2 regions of the Desulfotomaculum sp. genome follow, and region 2 is predicted to be linked to the other one. Evidence: predicted binding sites of a transcription regulator. Region 2 holds the regulator's gene; the other holds the start of a gene.
What was found. The regulator LexA, encoded in region 2, represses DNA repair genes until DNA is damaged. The targets are predictions, from matches to a motif close to CNAACANNTGTTNG.
Positions count from the first base shown of each region.

Region 1: a site for LexA is predicted at 1,669-1,682, ahead of AC1U9Z_RS13790 (putative DNA modification/repair radical SAM protein). Genes of this name have one in related genera too.

Region 1 is NZ_CEVWQM010000024.1:43,452-47,881, forward strand. Features, by position in the region: gene AC1U9Z_RS13785 (aldehyde ferredoxin oxidoreductase N-terminal domain-containing protein) at 1-1,553, shown strand, start outside; gene AC1U9Z_RS13790 (putative DNA modification/repair radical SAM protein) at 1,803-3,098, shown strand; gene AC1U9Z_RS13795 (TIGR03915 family putative DNA repair protein) at 3,100-3,846, shown strand; gene AC1U9Z_RS13800 (hypothetical protein) at 3,883-4,086, opposite strand.
Region 2 is NZ_CEVWQM010000004.1:15,108-19,537, reverse strand. Features, by position in the region: gene AC1U9Z_RS03170 (acyclic terpene utilization AtuA family protein) at 1-309, shown strand, start outside; gene AC1U9Z_RS03165 (DUF4387 domain-containing protein) at 309-629, shown strand; gene AC1U9Z_RS03160 (MerR family transcriptional regulator) at 804-1,214, shown strand; gene lexA (transcriptional repressor LexA) at 1,252-1,890, opposite strand; gene AC1U9Z_RS03150 (fumarate hydratase) at 2,262-3,104, shown strand; gene AC1U9Z_RS03145 (Fe-S-containing hydro-lyase) at 3,117-3,671, shown strand; gene AC1U9Z_RS03140 (succinate dehydrogenase cytochrome b558 subunit) at 3,736-4,359, shown strand; gene sdhA (succinate dehydrogenase flavoprotein subunit) at 4,375-4,430, shown strand, end outside.

The DNA.
Region 1 (4,430 bases), on a different contig from region 2:
CCAATGGTCCCATGTCTACCATATTTCCAGTGGTAACAAAGGTGGTAGCAGTATTTCGCTCACCACTGACCGGTGAATGGGGAGAGAGTTATGCGGGGATGCGTCTAGCCCTAGCCATGCGCATGAGTGGTTACCAGGCTATTGTTATACGTGGCAAAGCAACAAAACCAACCTATTTGTCCGTTAGTCATCAAGGGGTTCGTTTTAAAGATGCCTCAGCCCTCTGGGGTTTGTCAGTTTCTGAAACTGGCAGTATCCTAAGGAATCTGGAAAGGGGCAGAGGTCACCGCAGTAGCATTCGTATTGGCCCCGCAGGGGAAAGGGGGGTAGCCTTTGCCAATGTTAATGTGGACACCTATCGACATTTTGGCAGACTTGGCCTTGGTGCGGTTTTTGGTGCTAAGAACCTCAAGGCTGTGGTCATACATGGCGAAAGGGAAGAAAAAATAGAAGACTATCAAAGCTACAATCGCGTTTATAAAGCAATATATGACCGTGCCGTTAGTACGGACATAATGGAAAAATATCATGGGTTAGGGACAGCTATCAATGTTAACGGCTTAAACAATTTACAGGGGCTGCCCACCCGTAATTTGCAACAAAGTCATTTTGAACACGCCGAGGCCATCAGTGGTGAGGCCTTTGCCGAGAATTCGTTGGTTCGCAAGATGGCCTGTGCAGGTTGTCCTGTGGGCTGTATTCATATTGGTTTGCATCGCAGGGAATTTGGCCCTGGTTATGATTATGAGTCGAAAAACCTATCCTATGATCACGAATTGATTTTTGCCCTAGGATCTTTTCTTGGCATGTCGTCCCAGGGTAAAATCTATGAATTAATCGATGCGGTAGAAGAATTAGGTATGGATGCCATATCTGCTGGAGTCCTGTTGGGCTGGGTTACCGAAGCCTTTGCTAAGGGGATTATTTCTGAGGCTGAGCTGGGGGTTCAACCAAACTTCGATCAACCAGTCGCCTACCTAAAAATACTACAACAAATTGTTAAGCAGCCTAATCGATTATATCAAGTGATGGCTCAGGGTGCCTATAAAGCAGCCAATCTCTATGGTGGGACAGAATATGCCCTAACCCTAGGGAAAACAGAAATCGCCGGCTATCATACAGGTTATCTAAACATTCTTGGCCAAGCAGTGGGGGCTAGACACAGTCATCTGGATAACGCCGGCTATTCAGTGGATCAAAAACTAAAGGACAAGTCAGAGGCTGAGAAAGTAACGGCCCTTATTCAAGAAGAGAAATGGCGTAATGTCTTAAATTGCCTGACCATCTGTTTGTTTGCCAGGGAAATTTACCAGCAAGATACGGTTATTGAAGCCCTGGCTGCCATAGGCATTAGCACCACCGCGGAAGAACTGGCTACGTTAGGTCAGGCTATATACGAGATCAAAAACCAGACCAGGCAACTTCTAGGCTATCACCTGGACAAGCTTGAATTCCCGGAGCGCTTTTTTGAGACACCTAGTTTAACAGGTGCTTTGGCAAGGGAAAAAATGGATAACTTTTTGGAGATTTATAAAAAACAAACAGGCCGGTAGTTTGGCTGAGGATTAGCCGTCAGCTTTTGGGCGCAATAGGCCTGGGCTTTTTGTGCATGTTATGCTTAGAGGTATTTGATAAATTAATAGCATGAATTTTGCAAAACGACTGTTGGGAACACTTGTTCTATGATAAAATAATACGAAAGAGCTTACCTGTTAATATTGGAGCCGGTAATAAAAGAAAATCTTCTTCATGCTGAGCTAGCGAAGGATGACAGAAAGCTATGCCTTAACGGGGTGTTAAGATTGGAATTATTGGAAAAGCTAAGGATTTTATCCGATGCGGCAAAATATGATGTATCCTGTTCGTCCAGCGGCAGCAAGCGCAAAAGTATTGCCGGCGGCCTGGGCAACGCAGCCCAGAGTGGCATTTGTCATAGTTGGTCGGACGATGGCAGATGTATTTCCCTTTTAAAAATACTTCTTACCAACTACTGTGTCTTTGATTGTGCCTACTGTGTAAATAGGGTTAGTAACGACCTGCCTAGGGCTGCCTTTACCCCGGAGGAAGTGGTTGATTTGACCATCAATTTTTACCGGAGGAATTACATCGAAGGCTTATTCCTTAGTTCCGCCATCTGTAACAACCCGAATCATACCATGGAACTGCTGTTGCAAACGGTACGAAAACTAAGACTAGAGGAACGTTTTAATGGCTATATCCACCTAAAGGCTATTCCCGGGGCGGATTGGCGATTAATAGCCGAGGCTGGCACCCTGGTTGATCGAATGAGTGTAAATATCGAACTGCCTTCCAATGAAGGGTTAAAACTACTGGCACCGCAAAAAAGAAAGGAAACCATTCTTAAACCAATGGGTCTTATCGGTTCACATATTTTAGAAAGTAGAGAAGAAAGGAAAATCTCCAGAAAAGCTCCCTCCTTCGTGCCAGCCGGGCAAAGCACCCAATTAATTATCGGTGCCACACCGGATACAGATCTTAAGATTATTAATCTATCGGAAAATCTATATAAAAATTTCGATCTTAAAAGAGTGTATTATTCAGCCTACGTACCAGTATCCAATAAACCCGTACTACCACAAATCGCTACCCCACCACTTAAGCGTGAAAATCGGTTATACCAGGCCGACTGGCTGCTTCGTTTTTATGGTTTCAAGGCGCAGGAACTTCTTTCTGAAGATCAACCAAATTTTCAACTTGACCTTGATCCTAAATCCGATTGGGCCTTACGGAATCTTCATATATTTCCGGTGGAAATAAACAAGGCGGACTATCCTTTAATCCTTCGGGTACCAGGCATCGGGGTGAAAAATGCAAGGAAAATAATAACGGCCCGAAGATTTCACTCTCTGGGCTTTGAAGATTTACATAAGATGGGCATTGTCTTAAAACGAGCGCGCTATTTTATCACCTGTAAAGGCAAATATTATGGTGAAGTACCTTTTAGGGCAGAGGCAATCAAAAGCCGCCTATTGCCCCACCCCAAAAAAGAAACCTACACCCAATTGGCCCTGTTTACTGAGCAAAGCTTGGGTTACCAATTGGAAGATGCCCAGGCTTGTATTACAGGGGAGATTTAACATGATTTATTTTATTTATGATGGAAGCTTTGAGGGGTTATTAACGGCTGTTTACGAGGCTTATTACCGAAGTGAGAGGCCGGATTATATTGTTTACCAAGATGAATTTCAGCAGGATTTATTTAGTCAGGCCATAACCATTCACACGGATCAAGAGAAAAGCGACAAAGTCTATCGGGCCATAGAGGATAAGATATCCTTTTATACCCTGCAGCAGATATTTTATGTTTATTTATCAGAATTACAGGGTAGCGGAACACTAATTTATCAATATCTCAGATTGGGATTCCAGCTAGGACCCAAAATAAATTCTAATTTGGCTGAGGATACAGTGAGAAAGGTATATGAACGAAGTCAAAGGGTTAGTAAGGAAAGGCACCGTATGCTAGGGTTAATTCGTTTTCAAAAATTAGCCAACGATTGTTTTTATGCAACGATGGAACCGGACCATAATATAGTTGGGCTAGTGTCACCCCACTTTGCCAATAGATTGTCTGACCAAAATTGGATGATCCATGACTTAAAAAGGAAAATCGCCGCTGTATACAACAAAAAGGAATGGCTATTAACAAACCTGGACATCCCACAAGGGCTTACCTTGGCTGCAAATGAAGCCTACTACCAGGAATTATGGAAAAAATATTTTTCCAGCACAGCAATTCAAAATCGGATTAACCCCAAGCTGCAAAAACAGTTTATGCCCATCCGATACTGGAAGCATCTGATAGAGAAAAAACCAAGCAAATAGAAAACCGCACCTTTTTGGTGCGGCTTAAATTTATATCTAATCCTCCCGATCGATATGGAAATGATTGTGATGAATTTTGAGCCGATGTTTTATACCACATTCAGGACAGGATAATGCTTCACCGTCTTTAAAGCGCATTTCACCGATGTGCTTACTGCAACAGATAATTTCGATGCCAATCAGGGATCCATCGTACTTTTGGTTGACCCGATAACCATAATTAGGTTTTAGAGTTTCCATTTTAATCATCCCCCTTGTGGTTACTTTATTATTTCTTCTCCATGAAGTCCAAAATTCCTGCCGATGTTGATGTTGAATTGAGTTTTGGTAATAAAATAGAAAATTATACATACTTTTGTCAAAAACATGAAACTTTTGGTAATTTCTTTAATATTCGTTTATATATAAACATGTTTAACGTTAATATATAGCTATATTTAGTTAGATAATTATAATTAATCCCTATGCCATAAAACTACACAAAATTACATGATTTGATTTTTAGATCCATTATAAATAATATTTAGAGTAATATTCTTAAATTTCCAGGAACATAGCTCTTGATTTATTTCTGCAAAGTAGTA
Region 2 (4,430 bases):
AAGGATGGGGTAATGGGTAAGCTTGAACCTCAACCGGCAATAACGACACATGAGTTGGGCATTATTATTGAGGCTGTGGCAGAAACCCAAGAAATAGCGAATACCATTTGCAGCTTTGCCCGATCCACCATGCTTCACTATGGCTATCCTGGGCGGGTAGCTACAGCTGGCAACCTGGCCTTTCCCTATTCCCCTTCGGACTTTAAGGCCGGAGCTGTTTACAACTTTAATATTTATCACTTATTACAGGTTGATGATCCCGTGGCATTGTTTCCATTTGAAATCATTCATGCAGGGGAGGAAAAATAATGTCAAAGGCTAAATTAACTGAGTTGGCTTCGGTTATTCGAAGTAAAAATTCTGGACCCTATGAACTAACCTTAGATGTTATTTTTAAGGATCAAAAATCATATGAAGCTGCCTGTACAGCGAAGGTAATCAATAAAACTACCGTTGCAAAACTCTATGGCATTCCTGAGACGGATGTCATAGGAATTGTCGAATTTTCTCCTGCCTACGCCATCAAGGCTACCATTGTACGGCCCTACCCATCCGGTGCCCTTGGTGAAACCGATGTCTATGGTGCTCAACAGCATGCCCCTTTATTGGACCTAGAGATAGAAGTCTAAAAGGGCCATACCAGTTTCGGCAAAAAATACAAAAATTCGAGGTTTGTCCCAAAACCGTAAGATAAATAGTAATAATTTTATCTTTTGCAGTAATTTAGCTAATTTACAAATTGGGTTTATAGACTATATAATAAATAAAGGATATTAGATTTTATAACAGGAGGAGATAAATCCTTGTTTTGCAACGATGATCAGCCTATGTTTAACATAGGCGTTATTGCCGAACTTTTAAAGGTACATCCAGAGACCCTTCGTATTTGGGAAAAGCACAAGCTAGTTGAACCTGCCCGTCGCAATAAACAGAGGTTATATAGTAATAACGATGTTAAAAGACTTCAGTTTATTCATTATCTCATTAATGAAAAAGGACTGAATATCGCAGGTGTGCTACAGATTATTAGTATGTATCCCTGCTGGGATATCAAGTATTGTGACGGTGGTAGTCAACAAAAGGGTGAAAATGTAAACTTAAACAAGCCCTGTTGGAAGGAACAAGGTGCATATTGTTATGTCATAGAGGATAAGGCAGAACACTGCAGCATGTGTCCACACTACAATAAAGATTGCCAATCAAACTCAAACTAGCAAAGATCCAACAAAAAAAGGTCGCTATGCGACCTTTTTATATTTTTCTCATTAGTCCAACCACTTTGCCAAGTATTTTAATGTCTCTTACAAAAATGGGAGATAGGAGGCTGTTTTCGGGTTGAAGCCGAATGCCATCTTTTTCTTTGAAAAATCTTTTCACGGTGGCCTCGTCTTCTAATAATGCGACGACTATTTCACCATTATTGGCGGATTCCTGCCTTCTCACTAAAACAAGGTCGCCGGGTAAAATACCAGCTTCGATCATACTGTTGCCCCGCACGGTAAGCATGAAGAAATCACCATAACCAGTAAAACTCCTGGGTAAAGTAACCTTTTCATCAAAATTTTCAACGGCTAAAAGGGGGACCCCGGCAGCCACTTCTCCCAGCATAGGAATATTGATCATCTCTTCGTATTGGTTATCCGGCTGCTCAGGGAATGAAGCAGGGCTGGTATCGGCCGAATCCGTGTTAATAATTTCAATGGCTCTTGGTTTGGTAGGATCCCGTCGCAGATAACCCTTTTGTTCTAATCTTTTTAAGTAAGAGTGAACGGTAGAACTGGATGAAAGACCAACTATTTCCCCAATTTCCCTAACTGACGGGGGATAACCCTTTTGCTTGACATTTTCTATAATAACCCTTAAAACTTCTGATTCCCTAGGATTTAACATCGGGGTTCACAACCTTTCACAAAGAAAAATAAGGTTAATCATGATTTGGTATATTATATCATACTCTGGATCAAGATAAAAACATTTGTTCGATGTTATTTTAAATCAATCGGGTAGAATAAACAGTAGAATGAATATATGTTTATTGTAAAAAATGGTATATTAATAGTAGTTGTTAGCCTGAGCAGTGGCGAGGGATCTTTTCTTTCATTGAGAGGTTAGACCCAAGATCCTTCGCTGTGGTTCAGGATGACATAAAATTTTCATTCTTTGATGGTGCCGGTAACGGTGCGGCAGTCTTTTGCCCTTTTGCGGTTAACCCGATAATAAGGCTAAATTCGGTTATTACAAAGATTAGGGAGGAAACAACCATTAGAACCGTAGATTGTGCTGTAATCATATCTGAAGTAGCCCGCTTGTGTCAGGAGGCAAATTATAAGCTGGCAGATGATGTTGTAAATTCCTTTAAACGTTCCAATGAGACAGAGGTTTCCCAAAGTGGTAAGGAAATTTTAAATATGTTGGTGGAGAATGCGGGGATAGCTGCAGCAGAATCGATACCAATGTGTCAGGATACCGGAGTAGCAGTGGTGTTTGTTGAATTAGGACAGGAAGTACAAGTTATCCATGGCAATTTAGTTGATGCCATAAATGAAGGAGTACGTAAGGGTTACCTTGAAGGTTATTTAAGAAAATCCATGGTTAAACACCCACTGGCAAGAGTCAATACCGGTGATAATACCCCGGCTGTAATCCACACCAGCATAGTAGCAGGTGATAAAATTAGGATAACGGTGGCCCCTAAGGGTGGGGGCAGTGAAAATATGAGTTCATTAAAGATGTTAAAGCCAGCCGAAGGAGTAGAAGGTGTCAAGAAATTCATCTTAGATACCGTTCAGGCTGCGGGACCAAATCCTTGCCCGCCACTGATTATCGGAGTGGGGATTGGTGGGACCATGGAAAAGTGTGCCCTGTTGGCCAAGGAAGCACTATTAAGAACCGTTGGTGAACCGCATCCGCTGTCTGATATTGCTCAGTTGGAGAAGGAACTGCTGGAAGCCATTAATAAATTAGGCATTGGCCCTGCGGGGTTGGGAGGTAGAACAACGGCATTGGCAGTACATATCGAAATTTTTGGTTGTCATATTGCGAGCCTGCCCGTGGCAGTAAACATTAATTGCCATGCCGCTAGACATAAATCCGTAAGCATATAGGAGGTGCACAGAGTGACAAGGGTTAACATAACAACACCACTATCGGATGAAATTGTAAAGAGCCTTCGCATCGGGCAGCAGGTTTTTATTAATGGCGTCATTTATACCGGAAGGGATGCAGCCCATAAAAGATTAGTGGAACTACTGGACCAAGGAAAGGAACTGCCGATTGATCTCAAGGGTCAGATTATCTACTATGTTGGCCCGGCTCCGGCGCGTCCCGGTAAAGTAATTGGCTCTGCCGGTCCTACCACCGCCGGACGCATGGATGCCTATGCCCCTCTTTTAATTGAACAAGGCCTTAAAGGCATGATTGGCAAGGGAGCCAGATCAGAAAAGGTACTCCAGGCCATGCAAAAACACGGTGCTGTTTACTTTGGAGCCATTGGTGGAGCAGCCGCATTGATAGCAAGAAGTATTCAAGAAGCCACCATTGTGGCCTACCCGGAGCTAGGACCAGAGGCCATCTATCGGCTGGTGGTTAAAGATTTCCCGGCCATTGTTGTTAATGATTCCTTGGGTGGAGACTTATATCAGGAAGGGAAAAAACGATATGCATTAGAGTAAACTTAGCTCTCATGCAATGCTTTGCTTGCGGGGATGTAGTTCAATTTTATGATGAAGGATGTTGATGTCCTCGGTGAGTACCAATAACCATTTTTTTTATCGGAAACTTCATTCTTTATTGGGGTTATTCCCCATTGGTTTTTTTCTTTTGGAACATCTAATAACCAATTCATTTGCCATATTAAGTCCAGAAAGATTTGATCGCGCAGTGGTTTTCCTGCAAAACATTCCTTATTTAATTGCCTTGGAAATAATTTTTATTGCTTTACCTCTTACAATACATGGGCTGTACGGGCTTTATATCGTATACTTGGCCAAGAATAATCTATTTAGCTATTCCTATGCAAGAAATTGGATGTTTTATCTGCAGCGTTTGTCTGCTGTGATAACATTAGTATTTGTAATTATTCATGTATGGCAACTTAAGCTGGTTCATTCCTTGACTGGCTTGTCAATAAATTTTATTACCATGCATAATTTGTTGTCAGACCCCCTTTGGCTAACCTTTTACATTATTGGCCTGCTGGCTGCTTGCTTTCATTTTGCCAATGGACTATGGAATTTTACTGTCAGTTGGGGTATTGCTGTGGGGGAGCAGGTTCAGACCTTTATTTGGAGATTATGTATGCTGTTATTTATTTTCTCTTCTTTGATTGGACTAACAGCAATCTGGGCCTTTATCCAATAACCCGGAGGGATAGCGATGCAAAATAATATTATTATCGTTGGCGGTGGCTTGGCCGGCTTAATGGCAGCCAT